2 regions of the Pseudoalteromonas sp. MIP2626 genome follow, and region 1 is predicted to be linked to the other one. Evidence: riboswitches for the same ligand, from Rfam matches in the RefSeq annotation. Region 1 holds a riboswitch; the other holds the start of a gene.
What was found. A riboswitch is a leader RNA that binds a small molecule or an ion and turns the genes downstream of it on or off. The one in region 1 is predicted to bind lysine.
Positions count from the first base shown of each region.

Region 1 (4,219 bases):
TTAGGTTGATTACCAAATGCATAACGCCCTTGCTTATCAATAGAGCTAAACACGGTATCAAAATCGAAGCTGTTCATCATGGCACATGGGCCATAGTCGATAGTTTCGCCGCTAACCAGCGTATTATCGGTATTCATTACCCCATGTATAAAGCCTACTCGCATCCAACTAACCACCAGCTCAACTTGGTTTTTAATCACTGCAGCTAAAAATGCTAAATAGCGCTCAGGTCCTGTTGCTTGAATTTTTGGGTAATGACGCTCAATAGCTAAGTCGGCAAGGTTTTTAAGCCCTGCAACGTCGCCTTGCGTTGCTAAATACTGAAACGAGCCAACACGAATATGGCTACTGGCTAAGCGCGTTACAATAGCGCCAGGTTGAGGTGGGTTTCGGTACACTGTTTCGCCACTACCAACCACAGCTAAGCAGCGCGTAGTTTTTATACCTAACGCTTGCATTGCTTCGCTCATTATATATTCACGAATTGCTGGGCCAAGTGCACAGCGGCCATCGCCACCACGAGAGTAAGGAGTGGCACCAGAGCCTTTTAATTGAATGTCCCACAACTGGTTTTGCGCATCCTCTACTGCACCTAGCAAATGAGCACGCCCGTCGCCTAAACGTGGTGAAAAATGTCCAAATTGATGCCCTGAGTATCCCAGTGCAACCGCTGCAATTACTTGCTGTTCGTTGCCGCTAAAAGTACTGGCCCGTAACTCAGGAACGACATTAATATTAAACGCTTTAGCTAAGCTGTCATTCCAAAGTAATAGCTGTGGGGCGGCCACCTTAGATGGGCGATCTTCAATTGCAAAATTGTCGGCTACTTGTCTGTACCTTGGCATTAAATTCATAACTACCCTCTACTGTTGTTGGCTTATACCTACACGATTATCGCCTACACTGTAGGCTATAATTAAGCTTAGCTCTTGCATGCTCAAACCGCTTTGTTGCTGTAATTCATTAAAGAACGCTTGCGCTGCAGTTAACGACTTTTTAGTTTGTAAGCCACCATCAATAATTTTGTGCGCGCGCAAATAACTCTCAACATCCCGCGATAATAAAAAGGTATCTTTACCCAATGCACGCAAAGTATAAGGGCCGGTATTTCCACCCAAGCGTGCACCGTGTTTTTTTAAGTACGCCCACAAACCAATAATATCTTCACTTGGCCAGTCTGCAATAAACTGACTAAAGCTACCATGTTGCTGGGTAACCTCATGGATCATGAACGCATTTTCGGGGATCGTTTTTACTTTTTTATAATTGCGAACAATACGCTCGTCGCTGGCTTTTTGCTCCAACATATCGGGTGGCATCATTAATAATTTTTCAACGCTAAACTGCCAAAAAACCTCTCTAAAGCCTGCCCACTTGCTGTTAATAACCGACCAGTAAAAGCCACTTTGAAAAACCTTGCGCGTAAACTCTTCCAGCCAATCATCATCACTTAAAGCTACTAATTGTCGCTTAGATGCAGGTTTAGCGAGTAGTTGCTGTAGCATTTGTGTTGAGCCTTTTCGCTCTACTGCTCGCTGATAAATATCATTAAATTTTTCCATCTGCTTGAAACCTTATTTTGCAGTTACAAATTTCGCGCCGCGATTACCCCCTAGTTTAAGGGAAATTGTCCTTATACGTAACCGTTACCAAAATCGATGACACTATCTGCACTTAGCTGCTTGACACCCAGATGGCTAAAATGATTTAATCATTGCACTTACCCTATTTAATTATATTTGTATTGCTAGCAGTACAAATATAAAGGGCTGGAAGAGGTGCGTTATTCAGGTAGCGTATGTTAGGAGCACAAACTCCATTGAGCATACGTAAGGGGAATCAACGCCGAGAAACAACAATATTTGTGTCATTGTTGTTTCGGGCGACTAGGTTGAATCCTAGCGACTGTCACCAATAGCTATTTAAACGTAGCTTATTAGTTTGGTGGAGAGCTTCTGGTCTTAGTATAATAAGGCCGTGCGCCCTATTATTTAAGCCCATTCGCTCTTCGAATTATAACATACCCTACACGTGGGTATTTGTTCGAACGATGTTAATGCGGCTCTTTCCTATATAGCTTCTTAACTCACCGAACATTCTATAAGTTCGCGAGAGATGATCAAAAACTTTAATTTAGATGACTACTCAGTCTGGACGGCGCTCGTTACTCCGTTTAATCAAAACGGTACAATCGACTATGGCACCTTAACCACTTTGGTTGCTGAGCAAGCCGCTGCCAATAATGCTATTTTATTACTAGGCAGCACAGGCGAAGGCTTAGCCTTAACACTTAAAGAGCAACAAGCCATTGTTGAACACGTGTGCCAATTATCGCCTAATGTACCCTTAATGGTGGCTGTAGGTGGTATGAACCTCAAACAGCAATTAGCCTGGGTTGAATACTGTAACCACTTGCCTATTCATAGCTTTTTACTTGGCTCGCCGCTTTATGCAAAGCCCGGTGTAATTGGGCAAACCCATTGGTTTGAAAGCCTTTTAAATATAAGTAAACACCCTTGTATGCTTTATAACGTACCAGGGCGAAGCGCTGTCGATATTCCAGTGGCAACCATTCAAAACCTACAACAACATAAAAACCTATGGGCACTTAAAGAAGCCAGTGGCAACATTGCGCAATTTGAAGCTTACCGTCAAGCGGCTCCTAACTTAGCTATTTTTAGCGGCGACGATGCGCTTATGCCCTACTTTGCCCAAGCCGGCGCTAAAGGGCTGGTATCGGTAGCAGCTAATGCTTGGCCGCTACAAACTCACGAATTCGTACAGCGTAGCCTAAGTGGCCAATACCCCAATTTATTTACTCAGTGGTCAAGCGCAATCAGTAGCTTGTTCACTGTAGCAAACCCCATTCCCGTTAAAGTACTCATGCATTTACAAGGGCGATTAACGAGTTCGTATTTACGCCCACCGTTAACTCACCTCGAATTAACGCAAACAACGTGCATTGAACAAGCAAACAACACCATTTTATCTTGGCATTAAACATAGGTTTTTATAATGAGCTGGTTAGAACTATTAAATAATTTAGAGTCGGGCGCAGTACGCGCAGCATCACAAAACGAAAGCGGCCAATGGCAGGCTAACGTTGCAGTAAAACAAGGTATTTTAGAAGCCTTTAAAAATGGTACAAACACCGAATTTGTCGGTGGCTTTGTTGATAAACATAACTTAGCGCCACAACAGTTTAGTGCCACCGATGGCGTACGTATGGTCCCGGGTGGCTCAAGCGTTCGCCGTGGTGCTTATGTAGCTAAAGGCACTATTATTATGCCACCAGCGTATGTAAATATTGGCGCATACATTGACGAAGGCACTATGGTAGATAGTCACGCTTTAGTTGGCTCGTGCGCGCAAGTAGGTAAAAATGTACACCTTAGCGCAGCCGTGCAACTTGGCGGTGTGTTAGAGCCAATTGGTGCCAGCCCAGTGGTAGTTGAAGATGATGCATTTATTGGCGCAGGCTGCGTAATTGTTGAAGGCGTAGTAATTAAAAAAGGCGCAGTACTTGCTCCTGGTGTGCGTTTATCGGCCACAATTCCGGTTTACGACTGTGTAAACGAGCGCCAACTAGACAAAGGCGAGCCAATTCCTGAGTACGCTATTGTAATACCAGGCTCTCGCCCTGCTTCAAACGAATGGGCGCGTGCACAAGGTTTAAGCATGTCGTGCGCGTTAATTGTTAAGTACCGCGATGAGCAAAGTGATGCATCATTACTACTTGAAGAGGTTTTACGTTAATGAGCTTTTTGAGCACGGGCGTTAAAACGGCAATTAATGAATTATCAAGCCAACTCGATAGCCCATTTTTTGTTTACGACCTAGATACGCTAAATAGTCACTTGGCACAATTGGTCGCACAAACCGAAGTAAAACTTTGGTATGCGGTTAAAGCGAATCCGCTGTCTAAAATTATTCAATGCTTAGATAACGCCGGGTTTAATTTTGACGTAGCCAGTAAAGGCGAGCTTGAGCAAGTACTTGCTCAAGGCGTTAGTAGCGATCGCGTGCTCAACACCGGGCCAGCTAAAAGCCCAAAACAAATTAAACACTTTATTGAGCGCGGCGTACGTACTTTTGTTGCCGAAAGTATTAATCAAGTTCGCTGGCTCAATGAACAAGCCAAGCTACAAAACTGTCAACTACAGGTATTACTGCGCGTACAGTTACGTTGGCCCGAGGGCGAAAAAAATCCACTAGGTGG
Region 1 covers NZ_JAATTW010000013.1:49,046-53,264, reverse strand. Annotated here, with positions in the region: gene HC000_RS08085 (protein adenylyltransferase SelO family protein) at 1-854, opposite strand, end outside; gene HC000_RS08080 (DNA-3-methyladenine glycosylase I) at 864-1,562, opposite strand; lysine riboswitch at 1,766-1,963, shown strand; gene dapA (4-hydroxy-tetrahydrodipicolinate synthase) at 2,116-3,000, shown strand; gene HC000_RS08070 (2,3,4,5-tetrahydropyridine-2,6-dicarboxylate N-succinyltransferase) at 3,016-3,756, shown strand; gene HC000_RS08065 (PLP-dependent decarboxylase) at 3,756-4,219, shown strand, end outside.

Region 2 (4,219 bases), on a different contig from region 1:
CTTGTGTCATACACCTACAAATCTGTTATTATTTTAGCTGTTGTGAATTAAACCATATTTCATCGCGCCTTAGTAATAAAAATGCACCTAGCGCGCACAACAACTAACAACCGCTCACTATATGTTCAGCTTATGCATACAAGCAGGTAATCGGTATTAAATTTATTATTATTTTGAGCGTTTATGAGTTCACTTTACTTTAAAAACACCCTGCAAATTAATCAGCCTTTTAGTAACAATAAAAGCCCTATTTTATTGTTTGACGCTAAAACGCTCGATATAAGCCAATTTAATTTGCCTGATTATTTAAGCCCTTTTGAGCTGCAAATAATAAACCGCCGTAAAAGCGTATCTGCCAAGCAAGAGTATTTAGCCACGCGATTATTACTTAAGTATTTAGTTATAACCTCGCACCCTAATATGGCGGGCATTAAGCCATGTAATATAAGCTCAGAGTTTAACCTACAAACAAGTAAATTAGCGCTACACATTAATAACAGCCACACCGTTATTAATACCTGTATATCGCATTCTAATGGTTTTGTTGGCGCTGCACTTAACCCTACAAAAGCCCAGTTTGGTTTCGATATTGAAAAAATAAGTACAAAGCGCCCTTTTGAAAAACTCGCAAAGCATTTTTATCATACCGATGAAATTGCGCTGATCACCAAGCCCAGCAATGCAGAGGATCAAGCTAAACACTTTTTTAGAATTTGGACCTTAAAAGAAGCGCTCGCTAAAGCCACTAGCCGCCCTATTGCCAAATTGCTAAGCCCTAATGTGTTTACCGAGTTAACTTGCGCGCAGCTTAATGCCAGCAGTTCAGTGGTGGGTGAATTTGATATAAGTGTAGTGAGCGAAAAAAGCACTGACTGGCAGTGCTCTCTTATTAATTTAGCTGTATTAGGCCGCGCAATCGCTCTCTAGTAGTCGGCTATGAATAGCTTGCACTACGTTGTCGGATTCGCCTTGCTCGACCAAAAAGCACAAGTTATGCTTACTTGCACCGTGGCAAATTAGCCGTATATTAAAGTCGCTTAATACCTGCATTAAGTTCATTTCGTGCTGGCGCAACTGTATTTCTGAGCCAATAAGCGCCACTAAGGTTAAGTTGTTTTCTACCGACACATGGCAAAACTCAGCAAGTTTATCTAAGCAACCCTGATCAAGCTCTGGGCGCGATGCATTAGGCGCGTTATCAAGCGTTATTGCTACGCTAATTTCAGAAGTAGTCACTAAATCTACCGAAATGTTAAACTCACTTAAAATGGTAAATACTCGGGCTAAAAAGCCACTAGCTAATAGCATTTCGGGGCTTTTAAGGGTAAGTAATATTTGGTTTTTACGTTGTGTTACTGCGCGAATTCCTGGCAGTTGCGATTTTTCACGCTCAATCCAAGTACCACCGCGCTGCGGCTCACGGCTCGACCCTACAAACACATTAATATGGCTGCGACTGGCGGGTAAAATAGTTGCCGGATGCAATACTTTTGCACCAAAGGTAGCCATTTCGGCAGCTTCATCAAAACTGAGGCGTGCAATAGGCGTGGCTTTTACACATAAACGCGGGTCGGTACTAAAAATACCCACTACGTCAGTCCAAATATGTACACTTTTAGCATGAATAGCCTCGGCCAGTAATGCCGCGCTGTAGTCTGATCCGCCGCGCCCTAAAGTGGTCGTTTGGCCGTGTTCGTCACTGCCAATAAAGCCCTGTGTAACAATTACTTGATCGTCTAACAGCGGAATAAGTAATGCGCTTGCCGCTTGCGCAGTAGCTGCAACATTAGGAGTTGCTTTACCAAATTGACTGTCGGTTTTAAGCACTTGGCGCACGTCAAAGCGTATTGCATTTAAACCTTTTGAGCGCAGCACTTGGGTAAATAAATAAGTTGATAATCGCTCGCCAAAACTTAATAGTTCGTCATGTAACGCTTTTGTTTGTAGCGTTTGGCTGGCTAGTTTTTCAAATACCGCTAACGTTTGAGCAAAGCCCTGCGCTAAATCGGTATCTAAACTCAATTCGGATAAAATAGCCTGCTGAATCGCCAACACACCGTTAATATGCGCTTGGCGCTCATCTGCGCTAAGGCTGCTATTGCACAGCTCAACTAAATGATTAGTGACTCCTGCGCTGGCGCTTAGCGCAACAATACGCACGCTTTTATCTGCTACTATTATTTTACTACTGTGATCCATAGCTGCAAAGTTAGCTACGCTGGTGCCGCCAAATTTAGCAACGGTATAATTTGATTTGTTGCCTAATACTACATGTGGCACTGATTGGGTTGTCATTTCGTCTCCTTTCACGGCATCCAAACCGTAATAAAACAAGAAGAACTTGGCAGCAAATATAAGGTAAGAAAATTCACTGCCAGAAGCTCTCCACCTATATTGGTGACAGTTTTGAGGATTCAGCCCCATAAACCGAAAAATAACGACGACGACGTGTTATTTTTCTCGGCGAGTACTTCCCTCTTTAATGCTCAACGGCGTTCGTCACCTCACATTAAATACCTAAGTATCGCACCTCTTCTGAATGTTGTATTAATGGCTATTTTAGCAATCACTAATAAAACAAAACCCCAGCAATATATTGAAAAGCTCAATACATTACTGGGGCTTTGAAAGTTATCGTTTAGACATCTAGCTGTCAAGCACTTTAATAACTAATATTAAACAAAACCAGCCATTAAGTACGAGCCGGTATAGCCTACGGTGTAACAAATTAATAAATAAAACGACAAACGTAAGTAGTTCATAAAGGTTAGTTCTTTAACTTTACTCATGGCAATAATACCCGCCGCAGAGCCTATAATTAACATAGAGCCCCCTACACCTGTGGCATAGGTAAACGACAGCCAATGCTGCTGTGTCATTACTATATCTGCTTTTAATAGCGCAGCAGTAAGTGGTACGTTATCAACACCTGCCGACAATATACCCATTAAATAATTTGCGTATTCAGGTGCCATTATTGTGTACAGGTCGCTAAAGTGGCTTAACATACCAACTTCTTTTAGCGCCCCTACCAGTAATAATACACCTACAAAAAACAATAAGGTGTCGTATTCTATTTCACGAATAAAATCTATCATGTCTTTGTTTATGTCTTTTTTACGCATTAAAAATTGCGCTACTAAAAACATCATAGACAAACCAAACAAAAAGGTAAGCAATGGCGGTACACTGTATAAAACACTCAGCGTTAAGGTAGCAATAACCGTAGATAAAAAGATAACTGCAATTGTAATATCGGTTTTTTCAATGCGTTTTTGCTTGGTTTTAGTAAAGTCGAGCTGGCCATTTAAGCCAATTGATAACAGCGCAGCTAACAGCATCACACTTACAAATGCTGGCCCAATTAACAATAACAAATTGCTAATAGTTACTTTGCCATCTAAAAATATCATTAACGTGGTTACATCACCGGTAATTAACGACACACCACCAGAGTTAACCGCAAAAATTATCAGCGTGGCGTATCTAATTAGCTTTTTGGCTTCAAGTTTTAATGATAAAACCACCGCTAAAGATATAAGCGTAGCGGTTACGTTATCCGAAATAGAAGAGAATATAAATGCAAAAACACCAACCAAAAACATTAACTTACGTTCGCTAATTCGTTTTGGCATAATCCGATTAACAATATTTTCGATAAACCCTTTTGAGTTTAAATAGGCAACAAAGGTCATTGCCGCCATTAAAAACAACCATAAGGAGGCAATTTCTAAAATATTATGATTAAGGAGTGATTGAATCGTATCAGGGCTTTGCCCATTAATAGGGAAGATAAAAGAGATAATCCAGCAGAGCGTACCAAAAAAAAGTGTCGTTTTAGCTTTGTTTACGTGGATTATATCCTCAATAACAATCAGCAAAAATGCAATCGCTATTAAAGTCAGGATAATAGAGGAAACCATGATAATTGAACAACCTTTGGAATAATGTAAAAATTGAACCTATGAAGAAAATAGAGCCGCATATTTCGTGTGCCTATTTTCGGTGCGGATGTTATCACTATGACCTGATAAAAACTATTATTAAATCGTTGTAAAAACGAATACCATATAGCTATCAGCGCTATTAAAATTATGAATAACTCGCTTATTTAGCTCGTTATTTAACAACATACTAGGATGTATAAACGCCTTATGATCCCAGCTAAAAAGCTATTAAATACCCTTAGCGAACATTGGGGGGTGCTAGAGCTATTATT
Region 2 covers NZ_JAATTW010000001.1:235,566-239,784, forward strand. Annotated here, with positions in the region: gene HC000_RS01070 (sodium-dependent transporter) at 1-10, opposite strand, end outside; gene HC000_RS01075 (4'-phosphopantetheinyl transferase superfamily protein) at 184-927, shown strand; gene lysC (lysine-sensitive aspartokinase 3) at 904-2,295, opposite strand; lysine riboswitch at 2,371-2,543, opposite strand; gene nhaD (sodium:proton antiporter NhaD) at 2,676-3,923, opposite strand; gene HC000_RS01090 (hypothetical protein) at 4,155-4,219, shown strand, end outside.
Region 2: linked by a shared signal. The riboswitch ahead of lysC (lysine-sensitive aspartokinase 3) and the one ahead of dapA (4-hydroxy-tetrahydrodipicolinate synthase) in region 1 are both predicted to bind lysine.